Regions from separate parts of the Duganella sp. genome, predicted to be linked through region 2. Evidence: predicted binding sites of a transcription regulator. Region 2 holds the regulator's gene; the other holds the start of a gene.
The links. The regulator HrcA, encoded in region 2, represses chaperone genes, less so after heat shock. The targets are predictions, from matches to a motif close to TTAGCACTCNNNNNNNNNGAGTGCTAA.
Positions count from the first base shown of each region.

Region 1 (14,919 bases), 790 kb from region 2:
TGAAGCCGGCCGACCTGATGCAGGTGGGCGGCGGCAAGCCGGCCTCGAATTCCGTGATCGGCGTGCTGGGGCCGGGCACCGGCCTCGGCGTGTCGGGCGTGATCCCGACCGTCGACGGCTTCGTCACGCTGGGCTCGGAGGGCGGCCACACCAACTTCGCCCCGGCCGACGAGCGCGAATACGCCATCCTGCAGTACGCCTGGCAGACCTGGTCGCACGTTTCGACCGAGCGTCTGATTTCCGGCCCCGGCATGGAAATCATCTACCGTGCCATCGCCAAGCGCAACGGCCGTCAGGTGCGCGACCTGACGTCGCAAGAGATCATCTCCGGCGCCTTGACCGACAAAGACCCGCTGTGCCTGGAAGTGCTGGAATGCTTCTGCGCCATGCTGGGCGGCGCCACCGCCAACCTGGCCGTGACGCTGGGTGCGTTTGGCGGCATGTTCATCGGCGGCGGCATCGTGCCGCGCCTGGGCGACTGGTTCACCACCTCGCCGTTCCGCGCGCGCTTTGAAGCCAAGGGCCGTTTCACCAGCTACCTGGCCGAGATTCCGACCTACGTGATCACCACGCCGAATCCGGCGTTCTACGGGGTGGCGACGATCCTGTCCGAGCACCTGCGCGGCCGCAGCGGCGCCAACACCCTGATGGAGCGCGTGCAGCATCTGCAGCATGAGCTGACCCCGGCCGAGCAGCGCGTGGCGCAGCTGGTGCTGGAACAGCCGCGCCTGGTGCTGAACGAGCCGATTGCCGACATCGCGCGCCTGGCGGAAGTCAGCCAGCCGACCGTGATCCGCTTCTGCCGTTCGCTGGGCTTCCTTGGCCTGGCCGACTTCAAGCTGAAATTCGCCAGCAGCCTGACCGGCGCGATTCCGGTGCGGCACAGCCAGGTGCGCGTCAGCGACAGCACGCACGACCTGAGCGCCAAGGTGATCGACAACACCGTGTCCGCGATTTTGAAATTCCGCGACCAGCTGGACGTGCGTTCGCTGGACAAGGCGATCGCGCTGGTGGCCAAGGCCAAGCGTGTCGAGTTCTACGCCATGGGCAATTCGCGCGTGGTGGCCCTGGACGGCCAGCACAAATTCTTCCGTTTCCGCATTCCGACCTCGGCGTATGGCGACTCGCACCTGCTGACGCTGGCGGCCGAGCTGCTGAAGCCGGGCGATGTGGTGATTGCCATTTCCAACTCGGGCAAGCTGCCGGATCTGCTGTCGGCGGTGGACGCGGCGCGGGCGGCGGGGGCGGACGTCATCGCCATCACTGCCAGCAACTCGCCGCTGGCGAAGAAGGCCAGCGTCTGCCTGACGGTGGACCATACGGAAGACAGCACCACCTTCCTGTCGATGATCTCGCGGATTTTGCAGTTGCTGCTGATCGACATCCTGTCGGTGGGCATTTCGCTGGACGCCCAGAACTCGCGCCTGGTGGTCGAACACAAAACCGGCGACGCCGCCGAAAACCGCCGCCTGCTGATCTCCCACCTCGATGGCTAAACTCCGGGGTCAGGTCCGCCATTTCTACACGAGCCCAGCTGTAGGCGCGCCTACAGCTGGGCTCGTGTAGAAATGGCGGACCTGACCCCGGAGTTACAAATCGATACTTGAACTTGGTTCGCAATGGGTTAAGATATATCTTAATAAGTTATATCTTAAGGAGTTCATCATGCGCGGACCTAAAATGTTCGACGCTGGCGCCATGCGCTACGTCGTCTTGCAACTGATCGCGGAAAAGCCGCGTCACGGTTACGACATCATCAAGGAGCTGGAGCAGCGCTCGGGCGGCGGTTATTCGCCCAGCCCCGGTGCCATTTATCCGCTGCTGTCGATGTTGCTGGATATGGGCCACGTGGTGGCTTCGGCCGACGGCAATAAGAAGCTGCACACCATCACCCCGGAAGGCGAGGCTTTCCTGGCCGGGAACCGGCAGTTCGTCGATGCCATCCTGGCCCGCATGGCCGATGCCGACGAGCACCGCGAAGGCCTGCGCGCCGCCATGCACGAGCTGAAACACGCCGCCATCGAACAGGCCCGCGCCAGCAATCACAGCCACGAAAAAATCGAGCAAATCCGCGCCATCCTGCGCCAGGCCGTTGCCGATATTAATGCCTTATGAGTGCCGAACTGACCCCGGCGCGCGAGCGCATCGTGCTGTGGCTGCTGGCGCTGACGCAGTTCACCGTCATCATGGATTTCATGGTGATGATGCCGCTGGCGCCGCAGCTGATGCAGGCCTTCCACATCGAACCGGCCGCCGTGTCCGGCGCGGTATCGGCCTATGCCTGGTGCGCCGGCCTGTCCGGCCTGGCCGCCGCCATGTATATCGACCGCTTCGACCGCCGCAAGCTGCTGCTGACGGTATTTGCGCTGTTTACCCTGTCCAATCTGGCCTGCGCCGCTGCCCCCAACTTCCATGTGCTGGTGCTGTCGCGCGCATTTGCCGGCCTGACCGGCGGCATTCTGGGCGCCATCGTCATGGCCATCATTGGCGATCTGATCCCGGCGCACCGGCGCGGCGCCGCCACCGGCGTGGTGATGACTTCGTTCGCCATGGCCTCGGTGGCCGGCGTGCCGACCGGGGTGATGCTGGCCGCCCACTATGGCTGGGCGTCGCCGTTCTACATTCTGGTGGTGTGCTCGCTGCCGATCCTGCTGCTGGCCGCGCGCATCCTGCCGGCGCTGGACAGCCACCTGCCCAACCGCGTGCCGCTGTCGGCCATGGTGCCCAACCTGATCGCGCTGTACAAGGAACCGATGCACCTCAAGGCCTTCCTGCTGTCGGTGGTGAATATGATGACCGGCATGATGGTGATTCCCTTCATTTCGCCGGTATTGGTCAGCAATGTCGGCCTGCAGCCGGCGCAGATCACCTACGTCTACCTGGCCGGCGGCCTGGCGACGTTTTTCACCGCGCGCCTGATCGGCAAGTGGGCGGACCGCTACGGCGCGCAGAAGGTGTACCGCATCGTCTCGCTGCTGTTCATCCTGCCGGTGCTGTTCATCACCCATATCCCGGCGATGCCGCTGGTCGGCGTGATGCTGTTCTTCCCGTTCTTCATGGTGCTGGCCTCGGGCCGCAACATTCCGATGCAGGCGCTGATGACCACGGTGCCGGACCCCGGCCGGCGCGGCGCCTTCCTCAGTGCCAACGCGGCCATCCAGCAGGTCGGCACCGGCCTCGGCGCCTTGCTGGGCGGACTGACCTTGCATACGGAAGTGTCGGGCCACATCAGCGGTTACGGCCTGAACGGCTGGATCGCGGCCGGCATGGCCGTGCTGACGGTGCTGTGGGTGGGACAGGTGCGCGGCGCCGCGTTCAAGGCGGCGCCGGTGGGCGAAGCCAAGCCGGCCTAGTTGTCGATGGCGGTGCGCTTGGCCGGATGCTTTTCACGCCGCCAGCGCGCCAGGCTGATGACTTCGTCGTTGGTGGCGTCTTCCACCAGGATTTCATCATCGCTGGACGAGACCAGGAAGCTTTCCCAGCGCAGCGCCGACTCGGCGCTGTTTTCCACGTAGCTGAACTGCCAGTAGCTCTTGCCGTTCAGCTTGCGCGGCATCGGATCATATTCCAGCAGGCCGCCATGGGCCTTGCCGCCTGAATTCTTTTCAATCAGCGCCGACCAGGCTTGCAGTTCCGGCAAGGCCATCAGGGCGGCCGCGCCTTGTTCCTTGGTGCGGATGGGTTTGGGTTCGGCCGGCGGCGCCGGGTCCTTGATCTCCGCCGCGCGGTGCGGCGCGGCGGCCGGAGCCGGCTTGGCGGCCGAAGCGGCCTTGCCGGCGCTGGCCGACGCCGCCACAGGCACTTTGACCGTCACCTGCGATTCGGCCGATGGCGAGGCGAACCAGACGGCCAAACCCAGCGCAATGACCGTCGTCGCGACACCGGCGATGATCAGTTTGCGGGAGGACTGCTTGCTTAATTCCATGGGGGAGAATAGCTGAGACATTTTATTGTCGGCCATACTAAACCAAAGGCATCTCAGGGGCAACTTTTTGGCAGGATTCCGCGCGCCGCCTATACTATTTTGGTATTACTCTGGCGAGATAATTCATTGGCTGTTGAGGTGGCTTTTTCGTAACATCGATGCAGCATGAGTAAAGGAACCGCTGAGTGAACAAGCAAATTTTGGGGATAGACTGGGGCACGAGCAATCGCCGCGCCTACCTGATAGATCAACACGGCGCTTGCCTGGCTGAGCATGAAGACGGCCAGGGCATGCTGGCCGTGGGCGGGCGCGACAAGTTTGGCGCCTCGCTGGCCGGCGTGCTGGACGCCATGCAGTTGCCGGACGAGGTGCCGGTCATCATGTCCGGCATGGTGGGCAGCGCCTCGGGCTGGCAGGAAGTCAGCTACCTGGACGCCTCGGTGCCGCTGGAAGAGTTGCCGCGGCATCTGGCCGCCGTCACCGATCCGGCCTGGGCCGGCCGCGCCACCATCGTGCCGGGCTATGTCTACCGCAACGGTGCTGTGGCCGATGTCATGCGCGGCGAGGAAACCCAGCTGCTGGGCGCGGTGCTGCAAGGCCATCGCGACGGCTGGCTGGTGCTGCCGGGCACCCACAGCAAGTGGGTGCTGCTGCGCGACGGCGTGATCCAGTCGTTTGCCACCTATATGACCGGCGAGCTGTTCGCCATGCTGTCCAAGGGCGGCACGCTGTCCGCCATGATGGGCGGCGATAGCGCCAACGCCGAGGGCTTTGCCACCGGCCTCAACCAGGCGGCCCAACATGAGCCGCTGTCGAATTCGCTGTTCCGCGTGCGCGCCGGTGTGGTGTCGCGCGCGGCGCCGGCCGAGCAGGCGGCGGCCACCGTCAGCGGCCTGCTGATCGGTGCCGAGTTTGCCGCTGCCGCACGCGCGGCCGAAGGGCAGAGCATTGCCGTGATCGGTTCGCCGGCGCTGGCGGCACGCTATGCTGTGGCCGCCAGGCATGTCGGCTTGAACTGCGCCGTGCTCGACCCACATCAGGTGTATTGCACCGCCGTTTCCCAATTCCTCAAGGCTTAATCATGACCACTCCATCCCATCCAACCACGCCGCTGGTGGCCATCCTGCGCGGCCTGAACCCTGCCGAGGCGGTCGATGTCGCCAAGGTGCTGCACGCGGCCGGCTTCCGCGCGCTGGAAGTGCCGCTCAACCGTCCCGGCGCGATCGAGGCGATTGCCGCCATCGTCCAGCTGAACCTGCCGGATACGCTGGTCGGCGGCGGCACCATGCTGAATGTCGAGCACGTGGAAGCCGTGCATGCCGCCGGCGGCCGTCTGCTGGTGTCGCCCAACTGCGTGCCGGCGGTGATCCGCCGCGCCGCCGACCTGGGCATGTATTGCGCGCCGGGCGTGGCCACCCCGACCGAAGCGTTTGCCGCGCTGGACGCCGGCGCCCACGCGCTGAAAATCTTCCCGGCCGAGTCGGTCGGCCATGGCGGCATCAAGGCGCTGAAGAGCGTGCTGCCGGCCGGAACGCCGGTGTGGCCGGTGGGCGGCGTGTCGCCGGACACCATGGCGGCGTGGGTGAAGGCCGGCGCCACCGGCTTCGGCATCGGCGGCAATCTGTACACCCCGGGCGTGACGCTGGAGCAATTGAAGGAACGCGCAGAGAGCTTCGTCGCCACCTGGCGCGCTTTGGCCGTATAAAGGGAAATCAAAACGATGAGCAAACATGACGTGCAGTGCCTGTGGGACGTGGGGGCGCAACTGGGCGAGGGCCCGCTGTGGGTGGCGGAACAAAACCGCCTGTACTTTGTCGACCTGAAAAACCAGACCCTGCACGCGCAGGACGTGGTGTCCGGTCAGCGCCGCAGCTGGACCATGCCGGACTACATCTGCTGGCTGATCGCGCGCCGCGACGGCGACGGCTTCATGGCCGGCCTGCGCGACGGCATCGCCCGCGTGTGGCTGGAGCCGGAGCTGCGCGTCGAGTATCTGCACCGTCCTTTCCCGGAAGGCAGCGGCCTGCGCATGAATGACGCCAAGGTCGACAGTGCCGGCCGGATCTGGGCCGGTTCCATGCACAATACCGATTACGCGCAAGCCATCGGCACCTTGTTCCGCCTGGACACCGACCACTCGCTGCACGCGATGGACGATGGCTATCATATCTGCAACGGTCCGACCTTCAGCCTGGACGGCGCCACCATGTACCACACCGACAGCTATGAAGGCCGCACCTACGCCTATCCGCTGGCCGCCGACGGCACGCTGGGCGAGCCGCGCGTGTGGCGCCAGTTTGGCGAAGGTGAAGGTTCGCCGGATGGCATGACGGTCGATAGCGAAGGCTGCGTGTGGATCGCGCAGTGGGGCGGCAGCCGCGTGTGCCGCTATGCGCCGTCGGGCGAGCTGCTGGAGACCATCGCCGTGCCGGTGCGCAATCCCGCCTCCTGCACTTTTGGCGGCGCCGATCTGAAAACCCTCTACATCACCACCGCGCGCGAAGACAACACGCCGGAGCAGCTGGCAGCCCATCCGCTGACCGGCGCCGTGTTTGCCGTGCGGGTTGACGTCGCCGGCGTGCCTGCCGCCCGCTTCGGCTAACAGACATCTCTGCTGTACCCCGCTGTAGCAATATGCCGCGTGTAGCGGCAGGGATGTGTTCATCCCTTTAAAAACTAAAACACTGGAGACGATATGACGTTGAAAGCATTGCTGTTTGCAGCATGCGGGCTGGCGTTCGCCCTGTCCGCGCGCAGCGCCACCTTTGCCAATGGCGCCGATGTCAGCTGGGTCAGCCAGCAGGAGGCGAGCGGCTACGCGTTCTACAACAGCAGCGCGGTGAAAACCGATCCGTTTGTGCTGCTGAAAAACCTGCAGGTAAATGCGATCCGCCTGCGCGTGTGGGTCAATCCGGGCGGCGGCTGGAACGATGGCGCCGACGTGCTGTACAAGGCCAGGCGCGCCGCCGCGCAAGGGCAGCGCATCCTGATCGATTTCCACTACAGCGACAGCTGGGCCGATCCCGGTCAGCAGACCAAGCCGGCGGCCTGGGCCAGCCACACGCTGACGCAGCTGAACAGCGACGTCTATTCGCACACCTACGGCATCCTGAATTACCTGAAGACCAACGGCATCACGGTCGAGTGGGTCCAGGTCGGCAACGAGATCAATAGCGGCATGCTGTGGCCGGAAGGCAAGACCACCAGCTTCAGCAACCTGGCCGGGCTGATCAACAACGGCTACAACGCGGCCAAGGCGGTGTACCCGAATGCCAAGGTGATCCTGCATCTGGCGAACGGTTACGACAACGCCGTGTTCCGCTGGTTCTTCGATGGTGTGAAAGGGGCGGGCGCCAAGTGGGATGTGATCGGCATGTCGCATTATCCGCCGGCGTCGGACTGGGCCAACTACAACAACAAAATCTCCACCAATATGTGGGATATGGTGTCGCGCTACGCCAAGCCGGTGATGGTGACCGAGGTCGGCATGGACTGGACCCAGGCCGCCACCTCGAAAGCCATGCTGGCCGACCTGCTCAACAAAACCAAGGCGCTGGGCTCGAACGGCCTGGGCGTGTTCTACTGGGAGCCGCAGGCCTATCCGGGCTGGCAGGGTTACACCATGGGCGCCATGGACGCCAGCGGCAAGTTCACGGCGGCGCTGGATCCGTTCTAAGCCGCTTGCGGGATTCGGCGGATCGGGAGAAAATGCCGCCATGCTGAATTCCGCCCTCAAATACCTGCATCTTTCACCTTCCAGCGCCATGCCGGCGCTGGAAGGCATGCGTCAATTTAAAACGGTGATTGTCATCGAAGCCGATGTGCATGAAACCATGATGTGGGACGTCAGCCGCTGGCTGATCGCATCCGGCTGCCTGTACGCGCTGGCGTGGGGCAAGGATTGCGACCAGTGGCGCGAGGCGATCGACGATGCGGCGCAGGAAGCAGTCAATTACGAAGACGTGCCGGAGGCGAAGAAAGTCTTCGTTACCGCGCATGAGGATGAAGAGCTGGAAGAAGCCTTCTGGTTCGCCCGCCACCGCGCCATCCATCCCGCGCACGACCTCAACACCACCCTCATCCTCCACCTGGCCGACGCCCCGCGCCGCGACGAGCTGGAATCAGCCTATCACGACGCCTGAGCTCAGCTCTGCGGCATGGCCACGCTGAGAGCCCAGTTGGTGCCGAAGCGGTCGGTCAGCATGCCGAACAGCGGCGTCCATTGAGCTGGCGCCAGCGGGACGGTGATGGTGGCGCCGTTGGCGATCTTGTCCCAGTAGGCGCTGACCTGTTCCGCCGTTTCGGTTTCCAGCGCAACCAGGAAGGCATTCTGGCCCGGATGGTAAGGCGTTGCCGAGGGCACGTCGTAAGCCATGACGCGGAAGCCATTGTCGGCCGCCACCTGGCCCCAGATCAGCTGATCCGCCTCGGCTTCGTTGCTGACCTGGCCGAAATCCTTGTAGCTCATCGCCATCACTTCGCCGCCAAACACGGACTGGTAGAAGTTGAGCGCATCGCGCGCCTGGCCGCGGAAGTTGAGGTGGGCTACAGCGCTGACAGTGTTCGGTTTCATTGAGCGTCTCCTGAAAGAAAAGTGAAACCCATTCTATTCAGCAGCCCTGTCAATTCCTGTCAGTAGCCTGCAGTCAGCCGCGCGCCGTGTGGAAGGTGATGGCGTAGCCGTCAGGATCGGCGGCAACAAAGAAACGGCCGAAGGGGCCGTCCGCCAGCGGGCTGAGGATGGTGCCGCCGCGCTGCACGATCAGGTCGTGCAGCGCGTCGGCGTCGGCGCAGGCAATCCACAGCACCATGCCGGTCCCCAGCGGCCCCGTTTCGGGCAGCGGGCGCAGCGGCTCGCGCAACGCCAGCGGGACCGGCGTGGTCTGGAAAATCACCGCGCCCGGCGGGCAGTGCGACGAGGCTTTGAAACCGAAGGTCTCCAGATAGAACTGGCGGGAGGCGGCCAGGTCGCGCACCTGCAGGGCGATGAAGTCGGGGCCGATCGGGGTGATGGTGGTCATGGGGGATTCTTTCAAGTAATATCAGCACCCTGATACTAATGTAAGGCCCCTGATATGTCAACGGAGAAAACCGCACCGCGGCGCGGCGCCGACTGGATCGGCTATAACCTGAAGATCACGCAGCACCGGCTGCGGCAGCGGCTGGATGCGGAACTGGCGCGGCTTGGCATCACGGCGCCGCAGAACGCGGTGCTGCTGGCGGTGGCCGGCAATCCGCGCATCTCGAACGCCGAGCTGGCCCGTGCGGCGTTCGTCACGCCGCAGACCATGCAGGGAATACTCGTCAATCTGGAGCGCGGCGGCCTGATCGTGCGCAATCCGCACCCGGAACATGGCCGGGTGATCATGACCGAGCTGACGCCGGCCGGTCAGAAGGCGGTTGCCGATGGCGCGCAAGCGGCTGACGCGGTGGAGCGGCAGATGCTGTCCCGGCTGTCCGCCGACGAAGCCAGGCAGCTGTGCGAACTGCTCAAGCGTTGCGCCGCCGCCCTCGACGATTAAAAGGTGATGTGCACCGACGGCGCGCTGCGCCTGGCGTCGCCGTGGAAGACGGCTTCAATGTTGTTGCCATCCGGGTCGAGCACGAAGGCGGCGTAGTAGCCGGGGTGGTAGGGGCGTTCGCCGGGGCCGCCGTTGTCCTTGGCGCCATGGGCCAGTGCGGCCTGGTAGAAGGCGTCCACCGTGGCGCGGTCCTTGGCCTGGAAGGCCAGATGATGGCGCCCGGTCAGCACGCCTTGTGCCGCCTGGCTGTCTGCGCTGGAGACGAATAATTCATCGGCCCAGAAATAGTCAGCGCCGGTGCCGCCGATGGGAATATCCAGCACTTCAAAAACAGCCGTGTAAAACTTTTGCGATGCGGGCAGGTCGCGCACCACCAGTTGAATGTGATCAATCAAACGGCCGCGATGCAGTTCTTGCGTTTCCATGGCGTCTCTCCTTGAGTGAGGGCCGCCCATTCTAGCTCAGAGGGATTTTTGGACGCGCCACGCTAGCGGCAGCGTGAGTAGCAGGAGGGCAGCCAGCGACAGCAAGGCCACCGGCACGCCCATCACGTCGCCCACGCGGCCAAACAGCACCGGCGACAGGGCGCCAGCGCCGATGGTGCCGGTGTAGAACAGGGCAAACGCCTGCTCGCGCCTGCCCGGCGCCGCCAGTTCGGGCACGGCGCCGTACAACACGGATGAGGTGCCGTTCAGCGCCAGGCCCAGCAGAGGCAGCATCGTCATCACACCCGCCAGCGGCAGCAACACCGCCGCCACAATGCAGGCGGAAGTGGCGGACTCGGTCAGCCACACGGTCTTCATCATGCCGATGCGCGCGCCCAGGTAGCCGCACAGCAGCTTGCCAAATGCGCCGCCCACAAACAGCAGCGACAGCGCGACGCCGATGCCGGCCGTGCCGGCGCCCTTGCTTTTCAACAGGAAGGGCAGAAAGGTCAGGAAGCCCATGCGCACCGTGCTGTCCAGCGTACCGGTGGCCAGCAGCGCGCGCAGGCCGCCCGCCGAGCCGCTGCGATTGCCACGGCCGGCCGCCGCTTTGACGCGGTGCGCGGCAGACGCGGGCTGCGCTGCCGGAATGAGCCACCACAGCAGCAATGCCGCCGCCAGCCCGAGCAGGCCGATCAGGGTGACGCTGGTTTGCCAGCTGACCACCAGCAGCAGCAGGCCGACCGCGCCGGGTATCAGGGTCTTGCCGATATCGCCGGCAAAATTGTACTGCGACAGCGCCTGCTTGACGCCGCCGCCAGGCTCGTACGCATCCGTCACCAGCGACGAGGCCAGCGGATGCTGCGTGCTGGCACCCAGTCCGCCCAGCATCAGGGCGATCAGCAGCGTGGCCAGGCCGCCGGCCTGACCGGCGATCAGGTAGGCCACGCCGGCCAGCGCGGTGCCGCCGATCAGCATGCGCTCGCGGCCCCAGCGCCTGGCAAGGCGGCTGGCCAGCAGCTGGAAGCCCGCCATCACGCCCGAATACGAAGCGCGCAGCAAGCCGATCATGGCGTAGCTGATGGCAAACTGGGCCTGCCAGATCGGCAGTAAAACGTAAATCAGATCGGTGAGGCCGTCGTGCACAGCGTGGGCGCTGCTGGCGGCAAGGAGGGCGCGTTTGCGGGAGGACATTCCGTGAGTGTAACAAAAAAGCCCGCGCGGCCGAGGCCTGCGCGGGCTTTCCGATTGGCTGGCTGAAGCAGCCGGCCGGCAGAATTACATCATGCCGTCCATGCCGCCCATGCCACCCATACCGCCCATGCCACCCATACCGCCGGCTGGCTTGTCTTCCACCACTTCAGCGATCATGCAGTCGGTGGTCAGCATCAGGCCGGCGATCGAGGCGGCGTTTTGCAGTGCCGAACGGGTCACTTTGGCTGGGTCCAGCACGCCCATTTCAACCATGTCGCCATAGGTGCCGTTCGATGCGTTGTAGCCGAAGTTGCCTTCGCCTGCCAGCACAGCGTTCACCACCACCGACGATTCTTCGCCGGCGTTCTGCACGATCATGCGCAGTGGCTCTTCCATGGCGCGCAGCACGATCTTGATACCTGCGTCCTGGTCGGCGTTGTCGCCTTTCAGGTCTTTGATCTTGGCGCGGGCGCGCAGCAGGGCGACACCGCCGCCTGGCACAATGCCTTCTTCCACGGCAGCGCGGGTCGCGTGCAGGGCGTCTTCCACGCGTGCTTTCTTCTCTTTCATTTCGACTTCGGTGGCAGCGCCAACCTTGATCACGGCAACACCGCCAGCCAGCTTGGCCACGCGCTCTTGCAGTTTTTCACGGTCGTAGTCCGAGGTCGCTTCTTCGATCTGCACGCGGATTTGTTTCACGCGGGCTTCGATTGCAGCGGCCTGGCCGGCGCCGTCGATGACGATGGTGTTTTCCTTGCCGACTTCGATACGCTTGGCCTGGCCCAGTTCTTCCAGGGTCACTTTTTCCAGGGTCAGACCGACTTCTTCCGCCACCACCTGGCCGCCGGTCAGGATCGCGATGTCTTCCAGCATGGCTTTGCGACGGTCGCCGAAGCCAGGGGCCTTGACCGCCACGGTCTTCAGGATGCCGCGGATGTTGTTCACCACCAGGGTGGCCAGTGCTTCGCCTTCGATGTCTTCAGCGATGATCAGCAGCGGACGGCCCGACTTGGCGATCTGTTCCAGGATCGGCAGCAGGTCGCGGATGTTCGAGATTTTCTTGTCGCACAGCAGAACGAATGGGTTGTCCAGAGCGGCAACCTGCTTGTCCTGGTTGTTGATGAAGTATGGCGACAGGTAGCCGCGGTCGAACTGCATACCTTCAACGATGTCCAGCTCGTCGTTCAGCGACTTGCCGTCTTCCACGGTGATGACGCCTTCCTTGCCGACTTTTTCCATCGCTTCAGCGATGCGTTCGCCGATCGACGAATCCGAGTTGGCCGAGATCGCGCCGACCTGGGCGATTTCTTTCGAGGTGGTGGTTGGCTTGGCGATTTTCTTCAGTTCTTCCACCGACGCGGTGACGGCCTTGTCGATGCCGCGCTTCAGGTCCATCGGGTTCATGCCGGCGGCAACGAACTTCATGCCTTCGCGCACCAGTGCCTGAGCCAGCACGGTAGCGGTGGTGGTGCCGTCACCGGCGTTGTCCGAGGTTTTGGAAGCGACTTCCTTGACCATCTGGGCGCCCATGTTCTGCAGCTTGTCTTTCAGTTCGACTTCTTTCGCAACCGACACGCCGTCCTTGGTCACGGTTGGGGCGCCGAACGAGCGCTCCAGCACCACGTTGCGGCCTTTCGGGCCCAGGGTGACTTTGACTGCGTTAGCCAGAATGTTAACGCCTTCAACCATTTTGGCGCGCGCTGCGTCGCCGAAGATTACTTCTTTAGCTGCCATGTTATTTACTCCTGTGAGGTATTAAGTGGGATCGGCTCGACCAATTACTTGGTGACGATCGCCATGATGTCTTCTTCGCGCATGACCAGCAGTTCCTGGCCGTCGATCTTGACGGTCTGGCCGGCGTATTTGCCGAACAGGACGCGGTCGCCTGCTTTGACATCCAGCGGACGCACTTTGCCGTCGTCCAGGATCTTGCCATTGCCAACGGCCAGGACTTCGCCTTGATCCGGTTTCTCAGCAGCCGCATCAGGGATGATCAGGCCGGACGCAGTTTTGGTCTCTTGGTCCAGACGTTTGACGATAACGCGATCGTTCAAAGGGCGAAGGTTCATACAAAACTCCTTAATTTTTTAGCAATGGTACAGTATGTTGGTAGTTGGGCGTGCTGTTAGCACTCTTCCCTAACGAGTGCCAATTATAGGGACGACCTTGGGGTATTTCAAGGCAAACGCTTTGAGGAAAAGCAAAAAAGGCACGCGCACCAGCAAAAAAACCAACTCCGGGGTCAGGTCCGCCATTTCTACACGGCCTCAACCGTAGCGGACGCTACGGTTGAGGCCGTGTAGAAATGGCGGACCTGACCCCGGAGTTTTGTTACTCGTGGTACAACTGGGAGCGGCCGCCGTCGATCAGGATGTCGGTGGCGTTGATGAAGGGGGCTTCGTCACTGGCCAGGAACAGGGCGGTGGCGGCCACTTCTTCCGGTTTGCCCAGGCGCTTGCACGGCAGCAGGGCGGCCTGGCGGGCGCGCTCGGCTTCAGGATCAGGCTGGGCGGCGAAGTGGCGTTCGATCATGTCGGTGACGATCAGCCCCGGCGAGATGGAGTTGACGCGGATGCCGCGCGCCGCGTACTCCAGCCCCAGCGCGCGTGTCATGCCGATCAGGGCGTGCTTGGCCACCGGGTAGGGGAAGCAGCCGGGGATGATTTTGTGGCCGTGCACGGAGGCGATGTTGACGATGCTGCCGGCGCCCTGCGCCAGCATCGCCGGCAGCACGGCGCGCGCGCCGTTCCATGCGCCTTCCAGATCGACCGCGAAGCAGCGCTTCCAGTCTTCTTCACTCAGCGCCAGCGGATCGTCGAAGACGTTCATGCCGGCGTTGTTGATGAGGATGTCGACTTTGCCAAAGCGCTCGATGGTGCGCGCGGCCAGCGCTTCCATGGCGGCGCGGTCGGCCACGTCGGCGTGCACGAACAGGCTGCGTTCGGGGCCGAGTTCGGCGCTGATGGCGCGGGCAGCTTCGTCTTCGCGGTGGCTGTTGAGGGTGACCAGCGCGCCTTCCGCCGCAAAACGGCGGGCGATGGCCAGCCCGATGCCTTGCGTGGAGCCGGTGACGATGGCGACTTTGCCTTTGAGGCGTTCAGACATGGCGGCTCCTAAGGCGTGACGCGCAGTTGATAGACCGGGATGACGCTGACGCCGCGCACGGTGGCGATCTGCTTCGCGCCGCCGAAGTCGGGCCGCGCTTCCCTGGGCAGGTAGATCGGCGCGTCGGCGCGCAACGGCAGCACGGAGACGGTCAGCGGCTGGTCGAGCAGGGCGGCTTGCTGGCGCAGGCCGATCTGCCACTGGTAGCCGCTGTAGTACCAGTCGTCCAGCAGGCGGGTGCCGGCGTACAGGCGGCCGATGTCGCCGACGAAGTCGATTTGCAGCAGGGCGTCGTCCAGGCCTTTCAGCTGGTGGCGCGGGATGCTGATCTGCCAGGCGCCGGCGGCTTTGAAGTTTTCCGGCAGCGGCTGGATCGCGGCCTTGGCAGTGCCGCCGATGACGATCGCCGCAGCTTCCTGCGCTGCGCGCGTTGGCGTGATGCTGGCTTTGACTTCGCTGGCAGGAAGCGATGCTTCGAAGACCTGGAAGATGCCATCGTTGCCGCCCGCCCGCACGGCAACGGTGGCGGCGGGGGCGTCGCCAGCCGCGTTGGCGCCAGCGTTGCTCGGCACGGCGGTCTGTGCGGCGGCGCGGGCTGCGGCGCGGCCTGGCGCGACGCCGGTGGCGCTGTTCGCCGCGGCGGCCGGGCTGGCTGCGGCGGATGGGCGGACTGCGGCGTTTGCGGCGCCTGCGCGAGTCGCGGCGGCCCATGCGGCGGCGGTGGTCGTCGCTTTCGGCGCGGCGGCCA
Region 1 is NZ_JBCNLB010000001.1:894,594-909,512, forward strand. Features, by position in the region: gene ABDW57_RS04100 (glucokinase) at 1-1,496, shown strand, start outside; gene ABDW57_RS04105 (PadR family transcriptional regulator) at 1,666-2,115, shown strand; gene ABDW57_RS04110 (MFS transporter) at 2,112-3,353, shown strand; gene ABDW57_RS04115 (hypothetical protein) at 3,350-3,946, opposite strand; gene ABDW57_RS04120 (2-dehydro-3-deoxygalactonokinase) at 4,111-5,004, shown strand; gene ABDW57_RS04125 (2-dehydro-3-deoxy-6-phosphogalactonate aldolase) at 5,007-5,630, shown strand; gene ABDW57_RS04130 (SMP-30/gluconolactonase/LRE family protein) at 5,646-6,527, shown strand; gene ABDW57_RS04135 (glycosyl hydrolase 53 family protein) at 6,621-7,601, shown strand; gene ABDW57_RS04140 (hypothetical protein) at 7,642-8,067, shown strand; gene ABDW57_RS04145 (VOC family protein) at 8,070-8,498, opposite strand; gene ABDW57_RS04150 (VOC family protein) at 8,572-8,946, opposite strand; gene ABDW57_RS04155 (MarR family transcriptional regulator) at 9,001-9,447, shown strand; gene ABDW57_RS04160 (VOC family protein) at 9,444-9,872, opposite strand; gene ABDW57_RS04165 (MFS transporter) at 9,909-11,066, opposite strand; gene groL (chaperonin GroEL) at 11,151-12,800, opposite strand; gene groES (co-chaperone GroES) at 12,845-13,135, opposite strand; gene ABDW57_RS04180 (SDR family oxidoreductase) at 13,398-14,171, opposite strand; gene ABDW57_RS04185 (beta-galactosidase) at 14,180-14,919, opposite strand, start outside.
Region 1: groES (co-chaperone GroES) is a predicted target of HrcA. The motif match lies at 13,192-13,218, and genes of this name have one in related genera.

Region 2 (14,919 bases):
CCGCGCGCGCGCCGAGGAAGTGATGCGCCAGCTGCGCACCGGCGCCGACTTCGCCAAGATGGCGGCCACCTATTCGGACGCCAGCGATGCGCTGCAGGGCGGCGCGGTGGGCTGGCGCCAGCCGGAGCGCCTGCCGCCGGTGTTTGCCGAAGCGCTGGTCAAGCTGAAGCCGGGCCAGGTCACGCCGATCATCAAGAGCACCGGCGCCTTCCACATCCTGAAGGCGGTGGACCGCCGCAGCCTGGCCGAGGCGCAAGCCGTGGCCTCGGTGCAGCAGACCCACGCGCGCCACATCCTGATCAAGGTGACGCCGACCATGAGCGCGGCCGACGCCAAGCGCAAGCTGCTGGAGCTGAAGGAGCGCCTGGACCATGGCGCCGCCAAGTTTGAAGACCTGGCGCGCCTGGTGTCGAACGACGGCTCGGCCTCCAAGGGCGGCGACCTGGGCTGGCTGTATCCGGGCGACACCATGCCGGAATTCGAAGCGGCCATGAATGCGCTGAAGATCGGTGAAGTCAGCCAGCCGGTGGAAACCAGCTTCGGCCTGCACCTGATCGAGGTGCTGGAGCGCAAGAGCGACGACGTCTCGAAAGAGCGCGAGCGCAACAACGCCCGTCAGGCCCTGCGCGAGCGCAAGCTGGAAGAAGCCACCGAAAGCTGGCAGCGCGAAGTGCGCGACCGCGCGTACGTCGAGTACCGCAACGAAGAAGACAAGGCCGCCAACGCCGCCAGCAAGTAAGACAGAAAGGGGAGCACGATGAGCGCCACTTCACCTAAACGGCGCCCCGGAGTGCGCCCCGCCATTGCCGTCACGGTTGGCGAGCCGGCCGGCATCGGCCCGGAAATTTCCCTGCGCGCGGCGTGGGCGCGGCGGCACGAGGTCAATTGCGTGCTGCTGGGCGACGCCGCCTTCCTGGCCATGACGGCCAACGATATCGATCCCGGCATCAAAGTTTCCGCGCTGTCGCTGATGGCGGTGCGCAATGGCGGCTTGCCGCACTTCGGCCCGGACCGCATCAGCGTGATCGACGTGCCGCTGGACGCGCACGTGGTGCCCGGCAAGCTGGACAAGGAAAACGGCCGCGCCGTGCTGGCCACGCTGGACGCCGCCATCGAGGGGGTGCAGGCCGGCTGGTTCGAAGCCGTGGTCACCGCGCCGCTGCAAAAAAGCACCATCAACGACGCCGGCGTGAAGTTCTCCGGCCACACGGAATACTTCGCTGAAAAGACCGGCACGGCGCAGGTGGTGATGATGCTGGCCGGGCCGCAGCTGCGGGTGGCGCTGGCCACCACCCATCTGCCGCTGAAAGACGTGTCGGCGGCGATCACGCCGGATGGCCTGGCGCGCACGCTGGACATCCTCCACGCTGACCTGCGCGACAAGTTCGGCATTGCCGCGCCGCGCATCCTGGTGTGCGGCCTCAACCCGCACGCCGGCGAGAACGGCTATCTGGGGCGCGAGGAAATCGACACCATCACGCCGGCAATTGCAGCGGCGCGGGCGCGCGGCATCGATGCGCGCGGCCCGTATCCGGCCGACACCCTGTTCCAGCCCAAGTATCTGCAGGATGCCGACTGTGTGTTGGCGATGTATCACGACCAGGGTCTGCCGGTACTGAAATACGCGACGTTCGGCAATGGCGTCAACATCACGCTGGGTCTGCCGCTGATCCGCACCTCGGTCGATCACGGCACGGCGCTGGACCTGGCCGCGCAAGGCCTGGGCAAGGCCGACTGCGGCAGCATGGAGCAGGCCATCAGCGCCGCGCTGACCATGGCAAACCATTCTTTGGACAATAAACAATGAAACAACACGTAGCCCGCAAACGCTTCGGCCAAAACTTCCTGCATGACCAGCACGTGCTGGGCAGTATCACCGAGTCCATCAATCCGGCGCCGGACGACACCATGGTGGAAATCGGCCCCGGCCTGGCCGCCATGACCGATCAGCTGCTGCGCACGCTCAAGCACATGCACGTGGTCGAGCTGGACCGCGATCTGGTGGCGCGCCTGGAAAAGGCTTACCCGCGCGACAAGCTGACCATCCATGCCGGCGACGCCCTGAAATTCGACTTCGGCAGCATTCCGGTGCCGGAAGGGCAAAAGCTGCGCATCGTCGGCAACCTGCCATACAACATTTCCAGCCCGCTGCTGTTCCATCTGGCGACCTTCGCGCCGCTGGTCAAGGACCAGCACTTCATGCTGCAAAAAGAGGTGGTGGAGCGCATGGTGGCCGAGCCGGGCAGCAAGGTGTACGGCCGCCTGTCGGTGATGCTGCAATGGCGTTATGACATGTCGCTGCTGTTTGTGGTGCCGCCGGAGGCGTTCGATCCGCCGCCCAGAGTGGATTCGGCCATTGTGCGCATGATCCCGATCGCCAGCCCGCTGGCATGCGACGGCGAGAAGCTGGAAGCGGTAGTGCAGAAAGCCTTCTCCCAGCGCCGCAAAGTGATCCGCAACTGCCTGGCTGGCATGTTCACCGAAGAACAGATCGTCGCCGCCGGCATCAACCCGACTGACCGCCCGGAAGCCGTGGGCCTGGCGCAGTACGTCGCGCTGACCAATCTGCTCAAGTAAAAAAAAAGCCCGCTAAGCTAGCGGGCTAAATCCATTTCCTTTGCAAGAAGTGGAGGAGACAAGTGCAGTATGCTGCGTGACAGCATATAAAGCCACTTTATTTTCCCAATATCAATTATTGGGGTGCTGAATATCTCCTCCAGCCTTGCTTATTTGGGTACGCAAGTCACTTGCAGGTTGTTGACCGGAACCTCGTGCATGACGCCGGTGCCGTTGGCGATGGTGCAGCTCAGGCCATTGCCTGGGTCGAGCACGGTCACGCCGTAGGCGGTGCCGTCCGCCACCGTGGCGCTAAAGGCGAAGCTGCCGGCGCCGTTGGTGGCGCTGGCGCTGCTCAGGGTCACCGAGCCGCCGGCCGAACCGTTCAGCAGCGTCACCGTGCGGGCCGTGCCGTCCGCCGCCGCGGTCAGGCCGGTGAACTGGCCGCCCAGCGAGTATTCATTTTGCGCGCAGGTGACAACCGCCTGGATCGCCACATTTTGACCGGCTGAGCCGCTGCCGCGGCTCACGCCGCATTGCATGTGGGCCGGGTTTTGCTTGACCACGATGTTGTAATCAGTGCCGTAGTCAATCTGCTTGGGGAAGGTGAAGGTGGTGGCGCCGGATGGCACGCTCACGGTATCGCTGCCGTTACCGAGGATCAGGCCGCTATTGTTCAGGTTGACCACCGTGCCCTGCACCGCAAACTGCGCCTTGCCGCCACAGGCTGCCAGCGCGGCGGCCACGCCCAGCGCCGCCACGGCGCTTACGTACGAAAATTTCATGTATTTCTCCAAAGTTGAAAGCGCGCGCGGCTTAGTTGTTGGTGCAGTTGACGATCAGGCCCAGCTGGTCCGCATTCGGCATGGTGCCCGGATTCAGCGCGCTGTCGAATTTGCAGGTCTGGCCGGCAGGCTGGGTCAGCACAGTGCCGCCATACGAGGAACCGTTCGATACCTGGGTCGGGAATTTGAAGGTGACGTCGGCGCCGGCGGTGGCCGCTGGCAGCACGCCCACGGTGTCCGGACCGTTGGCCAGTACCAGGCCGGTGCCGGTCAGACCCTTGACGGTGCCGCCCAGCACGAACGGGTTGGCTTTACAGGTGACCGCTACCCGGTACACGGTGTAGACGTTGGCGTTGCCGGTGTTGTTGGTGACGGTGCAAATGGCACCGGTCGGATTGGTGTCCACTTCCACGTCGAAGCTCTCATCGCTGCCCAGCAGCCTGGTGAACACAAAACTGGCGGCGCCGGTTTCGATGGTCAGCTTTTCGCCGTTGCCCTTGTTGATCAGTACCAGGCCTGCTTTTGGAGGCCCCTCATAACCGATGGTGCCGGACAGCGACAGGTTGCCGTCATTGCCGCCGCAGGCGCTCAGAATGACACCACACAGCAGGGCAAGGCCCGCACGCAGATACGAACTTTTCATAAAAACTCTCTCTCCAAAACGAATAGGGCCCGGCAGCACGCACGGGAGGCAGCATATTACACTTGTGCGCCGTATTTTAGTGCATTTGGCATGCTTGCCCTTGCAAATGGATGTAACAGCCTGTGTCGCCGGCTTACTTCACCTGCGCCACTTCGCACACCGAGCGGCGCCCGTCCAGCGTGCAGCGGTTGCGGATTTTTCCTTGCAAATCATGCACTTCCACCTGCCATTGGTCGGCGCCGCGGCGCTCCATGGTCATGAAGCCAAAGCCGTCGACCCAGGAACTGAAATGCTCGACCAGCGCGCCCGGGGCTGGCGTCACGCCCGGCGGCAGTTGTTCCGGCAGCGGCACGATGTCTTCCGAGGTGCCGGCAAAGCCGGCAATGAACTGGCTCGGGTGGCCGCTGCTGAAGCTGGCCTGCTGCCACAGGTGGACGTGGCCGGACAGCATGGCCTGCACCGCCGCCGGGAACAGCCGGGGATTGAGCGAGCCGAAGCTGGCTTGCAGGCCGGCGTCGCCCGGCAGCAGCACGATGCTGCCGTCGGCCTTGCGGTCGGCGCCCATGCCCAGCAGCGGATGGTGGCTGATGCCGATGTTGCGCGGCGCCTGCTGCGCCAGGGCGTCCAGCTTGCGATACAGATCGCGGTACTTGTCGTAGCCGAGGTCGCCCGGCTTCAGGCCTTTCCAGGTGGTGTTGGCGGTGTCCAGCACCAGCAACTGGGTGGACTGGCCGATCGGGATGGCGTAGGGATCGCTGTAGTTGCCGACAGCGTCGTCCGCCGCCGCGTTGCAGTCGCGGCCCTTGAGCAGCGGGCGCGGGTCGAGGAAGCGCCAGTAGCCCTGGCCGCCGCGCAGGCAGTTTTCGTGATTACCGCGCGCCATCACCCACGGCGCGGCGTCCAGCAGCCGGGCGCCCGGTGCAAAGAAGTCCTCGTCCCAGGCATCCCAGCCATAGCCCCATGGACTGCCGGCGCAGCCGGCGTTGCCCTCGGGGCAGGCGTTTTCGCGGTAATGGTAGTCGCCAACGTGGATCACCAGCTGCGGCTTCCAGGCGGCGGCCTGGGCGGCCACGGTGGCAAACGGATATTGTTCCTTGTCGTTGCAGGCCTGGTAGCTGTTGCTGCTCTTTTGCAGGCGGCAGCCGGTGTCGCCTATCACCACGATGCGGGTCGGTTCGGCCGTGGGCAGCGGCAGCGCGCGGCCCAGCACCCTGGCGCTGCTGGTGCCGGCCGGCAGGATGGCTTCGCAGGTCAGCAGCGGGAAGTCGGCCGCTTTGGAATCGGCTGGCACCGACGGCGTGGTGCGCAGCGGGATGGTCTGGGCCGGCGCGCGCAGCGTCATCGGCTGGCTGCGCTGGTTGAGCACGATGTCGGGGCAGGTGGGCGCGTCGATCAGCACGCGCGCCACGGCGGCGCCGTATTCGCCGATCACCACATAGGACGTAAAGTCAGGCGGCGGCAGCGGATTGGTGGCGGCGCAGCCGGCCAGCAGCATGGCCGGGGCCAGGCGTTTCAGGATGGGTAACAGCACGGGATCTCCAGCGGAATAATCCTGATGTTACCATGGTGTTTATTTGCCTACATCACCATGACTGCTCGCCGTCCGCTCGCTCTGCTGTTTGACCTTGACGATACCCTGTGGCCGATCGGCCCGGTCATCGCGGCCGCCGAGGACAGCTGGCACGCCTGGCTGGCCGGGAGCGCGCCCAAAGTGGCGCAGGCCTTCAGCGTGGCCGAGCTGCGGGTGCGCCGCATGGCGCTGCTGGCGCGCCGGCCAGAACTGATCTCCGACCTGTACCGCCTGCGGCGCGAGGCGCTGGCCGAGGTGTTTGCCGAACTGGGCGAAGACCCGGCCCATATCGAAGGCGCGATGCAGCACTTTGCCGTGCAGCGCAACCTGGTGGTGCCGTATGCCGATGTGCTGCCGGTGCTGCCGCTGCTGCAGGGCATGCTGCGGCTGGGCGTGATCACCAACGGCAACGCGGATCTTGAAGTGATCGGCATGGACCACCATTTCGAGTATGCGCTGTCGTCGTCGCAGTTTGGCCGCGCCAAGCCGGACCCGGGCATCTTCCATGCCGCCTGCGCGGCGATGGGCGTGGCGCCAGAGGAGGCGGTGTACGTGGGGGACGACCTGCGGCTGGACGTGCAGGGCGCCCAGGCGGCCGGCTTGCGCGCGGTCTGGATGAACCGCCACGGCAGCAGCGCCCACCTGGCAGCGGGCGTGACGCCGGATGCGATTTGCGCCACGTTTGACGAACTGCTCCACTGGATACGTGGGCAGATGCCGCATTGAAGTGCATAATATAAACAGGACTTTTACACCGATATTTAGTATGCAACTCGACAATCGTGCCCAAACCCTGCTCAAGGCCCTGGTGGAACGCTATATCGCGGACGGCCAGCCGGTGGGGTCGCGTGCGCTTTCCAAAATTTCCGGGCTGGAGCTGTCGCCGGCCACCATCCGCAACATCATGGCCGACCTGGAAGAGCTGGGTTACGTGGCCAGTCCGCATACCTCGGCCGGCCGGGTGCCGACGCCGCGCGGCTACCGCATCTTTGTCGATACCCTGCTGACGGTGCAGCAGCTGGACGAGCAGGCGGTGGGCGCACAGCTGCGCCTGCAATCGCCGCAGCCGCAGAAAATGATCACCAATGCGGCGCAGATGCTGTCCTCGCTGTCGCAGTTTGCCGGCGTAGTGCTGAGCCCGCGCCGCGAGTCGGTGTTCCAGCAGATCGAGTTCCTGCGCCTGGGCGAAAAGCGCATCCTGCTGGTGATCGTGGCGCCCAACGGCGACGTGCAAAACCGCCTGCTGCTGACCGACGTCGACTACAGCCCGGCCCAGCTGGTGCAATCGGCCAATTACATCAACCAGAATTACGGCGGGCTGGCGTTTGACGAAGTGCACGCGCGCCTGCAGACCGAGCTGCGCCAGCTGCGCGACGACATGGGGCGCCTGATGCAGGTGGCGGTGGAGGCGGGCAGCGAGGCCATGGCCGACGATTCCGACAACATGGTGATTGCTGGCGAGCGCAACCTGCTGTCGGTCAGCGACCTGTCATCGAACATGACGTCGCTGCGGCAGATGTTTGACATGTTTGAGCAGAAGACCGGCCTGATGCAGTTGCTGGACGTGTCGTCCAAGGCCAGCGGGGTGCAGATTTATATCGGCGGTGAATCCAGCCTGGTGCCGATGGATGAGATGAGCGTGGTGACCGCGCCGTACACCGCCAACGGCAAGATCGTCGGCACCCTGGGCGTGATCGGCCCGACCCGGATGGCGTACGAGCGGGTGATACCGATCGTCGACATCACCGCCAAGCTGCTTTCCAACGCCCTGACGCATAATTAAATTCGGGGTCAGCTCTGTCATTCGGACACGGGCTCAACTATATAATTGTTGAGCCCGTGTCCGAATGACAGAGCTGACCCCGAATTTTATGGGCGGTGCGGGCAGGCGGTTTTGGTGCAGTTGCCGTAGATCGCCAGCGCGTGCTCGGCAATCTTGAAGCCGCGCTCTTTGGCGATGGCATGCTGGCGCTCTTCGATCGATTCGTCGTAGAACTCTTCCACGCGGCCGCAGTCCACGCACACCAGGTGGTCGTGGTGCGAACCGGCGTTCAGTTCGAAGATGGCCTTGCCGGTTTCGAAGTGGTTGCGGTTCAGCAGGCCAGCCTGCTCGAACTGGGTCAGCACGCGGTACACCGTGGCCAGGCCGACGTCCATATTGTCCGCCAGCAGGATCTTGTACACGTCCTCAGCGGTCAGGTGGCGCACTTCGCTGTTCTGGAAGATATCCAGGATTTTGATGCGTGGCAGCGTGGCTTTCAGGCCGCTGGCCTTCAGGTCGGTAGGATTGTTACCCATGGTCGAGACTCGTAGATTGGTTGGCGATAGCTAGCCGCTAGTTTACCGTACTCCGACTAATCCGGTTACAAAGATTTGCCCCGTCCCGTGCCGGGTGCTTTATGATATAGCGTTTTTCGGCACATCCGCTCGACCAGATTGAGGACATTTATGCGCGTCACCCAGGCTTTTTCGCAGTCTTTGTTGCACCGTTTTACTCCTGTCGCCGCGACCGTTTGCGTCGCGCTGGCGCTGGGCGGCTGCGCGACCAAAACCACGCTGGGCGAGAAATCGACCGAGGTGAAAGACAGCGAGCCGACGCTGGATGCCAGCAAGGGCGCGCAAACCACCACTATTACCAAACTGCAACGTTTCATGTGGTTCTTCTCGCCGTATCGTCCGGACATTCAGCAGGGCAACTTCGTATCGGAAGAGATGTTGTCGCAGTTGAAAGTCGGCATGACGCAGGACCAGGTGCGCTTCATCTTCGGCACCGCGCTGCTGACCGATCCGTTCCACGGCAACCGCTGGGATTATGCTTTCCGCCTGGCCAAGGGCAATGGCGAAATCACCACCAGCCGCGTGATCGTGTTCTTTGACAAGGATGGCAAGGTGGAGCGCTGGGAAGGCGGCAACCTGCCGACCGAGAAAGAATACATCGCCCGCATCGCCGGCCCGGCGCCGAACGCCAAGAAGGAAGCGGCCATCGAGGCAGCGCTGTCCAAGCCGGCCCCGACCGCGCCGCTGCCGGCCGGCACCGACAACCCGGCCGCTGCCTCGCCGGTCGGTGTCACGATCAGCAACGACAAGAAATAACAAGGATTTGAGCATGACCCAGATGAACATCGCCATCGCCGGCGCCGGCGGCCGCATGGGCCGCATCCTGATCGAAGCCGTGCAGAATGCGGACGACGCCCGCCTGTCCGGCGCGCTGGACCGTGCCGGCTCGGAGCAGGCCGATGCCGCCGCCTTCCTCGGCAAGCCGGCCGGCGTGCCGGTGGAGTCGGACTTCAGCAAGGGCCTGGCGGGCGCGCAGTACCTGATCGACTTCACCCGTCCGGAAGCGACCCTCGAGCACCTGAAATATTGCGCCGAGCACGGCATCAAGCTGGTGATCGGCACCACCGGTTTTGACGATGCCGGCAAGGCCGCGATCGCGGCAGCGGCAAAGAAAACCGCCATCGTGTTCTCGCCCAACTTCTCGGTCGGCGTCAACGTGACCATGAAGCTGCTGGAGCAGGCCGCCAAGGCACTGTCCACCGGCTACGACATCGAAATCATCGAAGCCCACCACCGCTTCAAGGTCGATGCCCCGTCCGGCACCGCGCTGAAAATGGGCGAGGTGATTGCCGACGCGCTGGGCCGCGACCTGAAGGAACACGGCGTGTTCGCGCGCGAAGGCGTGACCGGCGAGCGCGATCCCTCGTCGATCGGTTTTGCCACCATCCGCGGTGGCGACATCGTGGGCGACCACACCGTGCTGTTTGCCGGCATCGGCGAGCGCATCGAGATCAGCCACAAGTCCAGCAGCCGCGTCACCTACGCGCATGGCGCCATCCGCGCCTGCCGCTTCCTGGCCGACAAGCCGACCGGCCTGTTCGACATGTATGACGTGCTGGGCCTCAAAGACAAATGAATCCCGCGGCCAGCCAATTCACCCTGAGCCGCTTCTGGGAGCAGGGTGACGCCATCAGCCATGCGGTGGCGTTTGTGCTGCTGGCGATGTCGCTGGTCAGCTGGTTCTTCATCCTGGCCAAGGCCTATGCGTCCTGGCGCATCCGTCGCAGCGCGCCGGCGGTGCAGGCCTTCTGGGATGCGCCCAGCATGCAGGACGGCGTGGCCGCGCTGGCGCTGGCCGATCCTGAACAGATTTTCCTGCCGCTGGCGCAGCAGGGCGCCGCGCAGCTGACCGCTGCCGCCCGGCCGTCGCTGGGCGGCGAGATGGACCGCTCGGCGCAGGCCACGCGCGTGCTGCGCGCGGCGATACAACGTTCTACCAACCGGCTTGAGGCCGGCCTGACGCTGCTGGCGTCGATCGGCGCCACGGCGCCGTTTGTCGGCCTGCTGGGCACTGTCTGGGGCATTTACCATGCGCTGGCCAATGTCTCCTCGCACGGCACGGTGCAGATCGATAAAGTGGCCGGCCCGGTGGGCGAGGCGCTGGTGATGACTGCGATCGGCCTGACGGTGGCGATTCCGGCAGTGCTGGCCTACAATGGTTTCAACCGCGTCAATCGCCTGACCCTGGCCGAGCTGGACGCCTTCGCACACGACCTGCACGCTTACCTGACCAAGTAAGATCATGGCCTTCGGCGCATTCAATCACCACCGCAATCCCGGCCCGATGGCCGACATCAACGTCACGCCGATGGTGGACGTGATGCTGGTGCTGCTGGTGATTTTCATCCTTGCCGCGCCGATGTTCACCGGCTCGGTGCAGCTCGAGCTGCCGAAGGCGCAGGCCCCGGCCGCGCAAACGGCGCCGGCGGCGACCGTCACGCTGTCGATCGACGCCAAGGGCCAGGTTTTCTGGAATAACGATCCGGTGGAGAAGGACGCGCTGGAGTCGCGCCTGATCGAGGCGGCCAGACTGGACCCGCAACCGGAACTGCAGCTGCGTGCCGACAAGGACACCCGCTACGAAGTGGTGGCGCAGGTGATGGCCGCGGCGCAAAGCAATGGATTAACGAAATTGGGCTTCGTCACGGACCCCAAGGAGAAGAAATAAATGGCTACCGCAGAACTGAACGGCGCAGCGATCAAGGATTTCGACAGCTTCCACGCCGAATGCAAGGCCGCGATGGGCTTTCCCGACAGCTACGGCAATACCATGGATGCCTGGGTCGATTGCCTGAGCTATCTGCGCGATGACGATAGCATGAGCAAGTACAAGCTCAAGCCGAATGAGGTACTCGACATCGTCATCAAGGACGCGGCGGTCATGCAGCCCGACATCCTGGAAGAAGTCACCTACTGCGTGGCCGGCCTGAACGAGCGCTACGAAGATTACGGCGAAAAGCCGGCCCTCAAACTTACCCTGCGCTGATTTCTACCCCGGCCGGCACCGCGTTCGGAATATTGGCCTTGGCGCCGGTTTCGCCGGGCGCCAGCGTCAGCACCTCGAAGCCGGTTTCGGTGACGTGTACCATGTGCTCCCATTGCGCCGACAAGGATTTGTCGCGCGTCTCGACGGTCCAGCCGTCGCTCAATTCTTTCGTTGCGGCCTTGCCGGCGTTGATCATCGGCTCGATGGTGAACAGCATGCCCGGCTTCAGCACCATGCCCTGCCCTGGTCGGCCATAGTGCGTCACCTGCGGATCTTCGTGGTAGACCTGGCCGATGCCGTGGCCGCAGTAATCCAGCACCACGCTGTAGCCGGCTTTCTCTGCCACGGTCTGGATGGCGAAGCCGACGTCGCCCAGCGTGGCCTTCGGCTTGACGGCGCGGATGCCGGCCCACATGGCGGCGTAGGTGGTTTCCACCAGCTTGCGGGTGGGCTTGGACGGTTCGCCGACGTAGTACATGCGGCTGGTGTCGCCGTGCCAGCCGTCCTTGATGACGGCCACGTCGATGTTGATGATGTCGCCGTTTTTCAGCACCTGGGTTTCCGATGGAATGCCGTGGCACACCACGTGGTTGACCGAGCTGCACACGGTGGCCGGGAAGCCGCCGTAGCCAACGTTGGCCGGGATCGCCTGCTGCACGTTGACGATGTAGTCGTTGCACAGCTTGTCGAGGTAGGCCGTGGTCACGCCCGGCTTGACGTGGGGAGCGATCATGGTCAGGACATCGGCCGCCAGCTGGGCGGCGACGCGGGCCTGAACCATTTGCTCGGGCGTTTTGATGAGATTGGCGTTACGGCGGGACATGGACTACCTCGTTATTTGCTGAGGCGGTATTGTCCCACAATCTCAGCGTACCGCCTTTAAATCAAAGTGCGGGTTGAGGATGAGGCACAGCAGGTTGCCGAAGGGATCGGCCAGTTCGACCGTGCGGATGCCTTCGCCGACGTCCTGGATGGCGCCGTGGATGGTGGCGCCCAGCGCGGTGATGCGGGCGACTTCGGCTTCGATATCGTCCACGCCCCAGTAGACCAGTGCGCCAGCCTGGGCGGGCGTGCCGCCGTCCGGCAGCAGGCCCAGCTCGAAGCCGCCGATGTTGAAGCCGACGTAGAACGGCTGGTCAAAATACGGCTGGGCGCCAAAGACTTGGATGTACCAGTCCTTGGCGGCGGCCAGATCGGCCACCGGGTAGATGGCGGTGCGCAGTCCCTTGATCATGTGTGTCTCCAGTTGATGAAAACATCATCTTGGCACATCAGACAGCGGCGGGATTGGAAAAATGGAATCGCTCGGGCGTGGCGCCGGCCAGTTCCCGGAAATCGTGGATCATATGGGATTGGTCGAAGTAGCCGCACTCCAGCGCCAGTTGTGCCCAGTCCGGCACGTCGGCCGGGGCGGCCTTGATGGCGGCGGTGGCGTGGCGGAAGCGGCAAATCCGCGCAAACAGCTTGGGCGACAAGCCGACATGCTCACGGAACTGCGCCGCCAGATGCTGCCGCGACACGCCCAGCCCGGCCGCCAGGTGTTCGACGCGCAGCGCACCGCCACCGCCATCCAGCGCTTTCAACGCCCGCTGTACCAGCGCCGGGCCACCGGAGCGCCCAGTCGTTGCGCCGCCGGCCTGCAGCCGCCGCACCAGCTCCTGTTCAATCAGCGCCAGTTGCGCGCGCTCGGGCGCGTCACTGGTCCACAGCGCATCGGCCAGCCGATCCGCATCGCTCCGTCCCCACAGCACGTCGACGTCGGCCCGCTGATCGGTCAACGCCTGTAGCGGTGTCGCCAGGAACAACCCGGCCATACCCGGCTTGAAGCGTACCGCCAGCGTCCGCACCGGCCGCACGCTGGCGACCACGATGGAGGACGACATCATCCCCACCGCAAACCCTGGCTGTCCGCCATCTTGCCAAAGAATGTCGACGCAGTTATCCGGCAGCACCCGGTGCGCATGGGCCAAAGCCGGCGCACGCGCCGCCCACATGCAGTCCACGTAGGTGGCCAAGGCAGGGTGGGGTGGGTATTCTCGGTAATGCATCCGGACAGTATGCCACGCGCGAATCGTGCACGGCGCTTTTTACCGATGATGTAAGCTGGCAATAATGTTTATTTTGCATTGAACAAGGCAACCGTGGGCGAAAAAGCGATCATCCGGCTGGGCGATAAAACATCGCACAATGGCACTGTGCTGGAGGGATACCAGGACACTATCTGCATGGACAAACCCGTCGCGGGTGTTGGCCACAAGGTTAGCTGTCCCAAGTGTTCAGGCTCCCACACCATTGTCGAGGGGGCAACCAGTTTTTTTGTACTGGGGAAAAATATCGCTGTTGAGGGCATGAAAACCTCCTGCGGCGCGGTGCTGATTGCCAGTCAGCAGAACGATACCGTAGAAGCTGGAGGGGGCGGCGCGCCCGCCGGGGCTGCCGCTGCCAGTACGGCAAAGGCTGCGGCCGCCGCCGCTGCAGCGGCGGCGGCCGCGCTGGCAGCCAGCGCCTTCGACGAGCAATTCCAACTGGTTGACAAGCAGGGCAAACCGCTGGCCAACGCCACCTACAAAATCGTGGCTGCCAGCGGCCAGGAAGTGGAGGGCGTCACCGACGCCAACGGCAAGACCCAGCGCATCAAGACGGCCGCCGCCGAACAATTACAGATTTACCTGAAGAGCTGACCATGGCCGAATTCCTGCTGGTGGGCACTGCCGTCACCAATGCCGTTACCAACTCAGTGGTCCAGGTGCAGGTCGAGGAGCTGTTATGCTCGATCACGATTGTGCCCAATGAGCTCGGTGACAACCTGCCGATCATTCAAAAGGCATCGCGTACCCTGAATAACAAGGTACTGTATCACCTCAAGCTGAAAGCCCGGCTGGTGCGGAATGCCGGCGGCAAGCCGGCGCCAGGGCATGTACTGGCGCTGAAATCGAGCCGTCCCGGCGACAAGCTGACCGTGCCCCCGAAGACCGACGACAATGGCGAGCTGGTGTTTACCATCGATACCCGCGAAAAGGGCGAGGCGGTCATCACTACCACCACCGAGGGCGTCACGCTGGCTGAGTTCAGGGTTACTTTCAAAGAGGCGTGGTACGAGGAAAAATTCAAGATCACCGGCTATAACGTGTGCGACGAGGCCGATTTCTCAGGCGCGCTGGTCGCCGGCACCGGGCTGGATGAAAAGCACAAGGAAGATTTTCTCTTTGGCGCCGCCGGCGTGCCGATGCAGGGTACCGGCAAGGCCACGGACGGCCGCTACATTCGCCTGCAGTCCTTTGAAGGCGGCTGGCACCGGAATGCGCGCGGCAACCGGGACTACGTCAATACGCAGTCGAGCGTGACATTCGCCTATGCCGATGGTGTAATAGGCTCATTCAATCCGGTCAGCGCCAACCATTCGATCGCGGTTGATCCGCACGTGATCCCGAAAAAAGGCAAGGTCCATATCGAAAGCGTGGGCGAGCGCTGGGCGGATGACCGGGGCAGCGCCATCCTGGGTTATCACATCGATAATTTTCTCGGCGCGGGCAAGGCGGTGGTCACGGCCTGGCTCAAGGGTGAAGTCAACGGCACGCAGCGGCGCGTCAAGTATTTGGGAGAGTAAGGATGGCCTGGATTCGTATCGCGCTGGCGGCCAGTGCGCTGGCGCTGAGTCTGCAGGCGGAAGCGGCGGCGTTCAAGGATGTGTACGTCGACGATGCTGGCCAGGTGCACCTGGTGACGGCGGCCGGCAAGGACCTGCACATCGCTGGCAAGCGCTCCGCCATCAATCCGCAACTGGCGCCCGATGGCAACAGCGCCGCCTGGCTGGTGATGGCGCCCGCCGACGCCAAGGGCGAAGCCGGCGCCAACGAGGTGCGGCTATACCGCGACGGCAAGGCGCGCGCGATCAAGTGCGAACCCTTTATCCGTGATTTCTGGTTCTGGAAGGGCGGCAGCCGAATTGCCATCGACTGCGGCGGCAGCCACTTCGCGGGCCGTGAAATCCTCTATGACAGCGCCACGCTGAAGCAGCTGGAGAGCTTCGACCAGGCCATGG
Region 2 is NZ_JBCNLB010000001.1:104,308-119,226, forward strand. Features, by position in the region: gene ABDW57_RS00450 (peptidylprolyl isomerase) at 1-739, shown strand, start outside; gene pdxA (4-hydroxythreonine-4-phosphate dehydrogenase PdxA) at 758-1,807, shown strand; gene rsmA (16S rRNA (adenine(1518)-N(6)/adenine(1519)-N(6))-dimethyltransferase RsmA) at 1,804-2,577, shown strand; gene ABDW57_RS00465 (hypothetical protein) at 2,727-3,341, opposite strand; gene ABDW57_RS00470 (hypothetical protein) at 3,373-3,984, opposite strand; gene ABDW57_RS00475 (metallophosphoesterase) at 4,118-5,515, opposite strand; gene ABDW57_RS00480 (HAD family hydrolase) at 5,573-6,280, shown strand; gene hrcA (heat-inducible transcriptional repressor HrcA) at 6,321-7,337, shown strand; gene fur (ferric iron uptake transcriptional regulator) at 7,424-7,852, opposite strand; gene ABDW57_RS00495 (outer membrane protein assembly factor BamE) at 8,003-8,647, shown strand; gene dapB (4-hydroxy-tetrahydrodipicolinate reductase) at 8,661-9,467, shown strand; gene ABDW57_RS00505 (MotA/TolQ/ExbB proton channel family protein) at 9,464-10,129, shown strand; gene ABDW57_RS00510 (biopolymer transporter ExbD) at 10,134-10,559, shown strand; gene ABDW57_RS00515 (barstar family protein) at 10,560-10,877, shown strand; gene map (type I methionyl aminopeptidase) at 10,864-11,700, opposite strand; gene ABDW57_RS00525 (VOC family protein) at 11,743-12,111, opposite strand; gene ABDW57_RS00530 (DUF6597 domain-containing transcriptional factor) at 12,149-12,925, opposite strand; gene ABDW57_RS00535 (PAAR domain-containing protein) at 13,004-13,558, shown strand; gene ABDW57_RS00540 (3D domain-containing protein) at 13,561-14,484, shown strand; gene ABDW57_RS00545 (hypothetical protein) at 14,487-14,919, shown strand, end outside.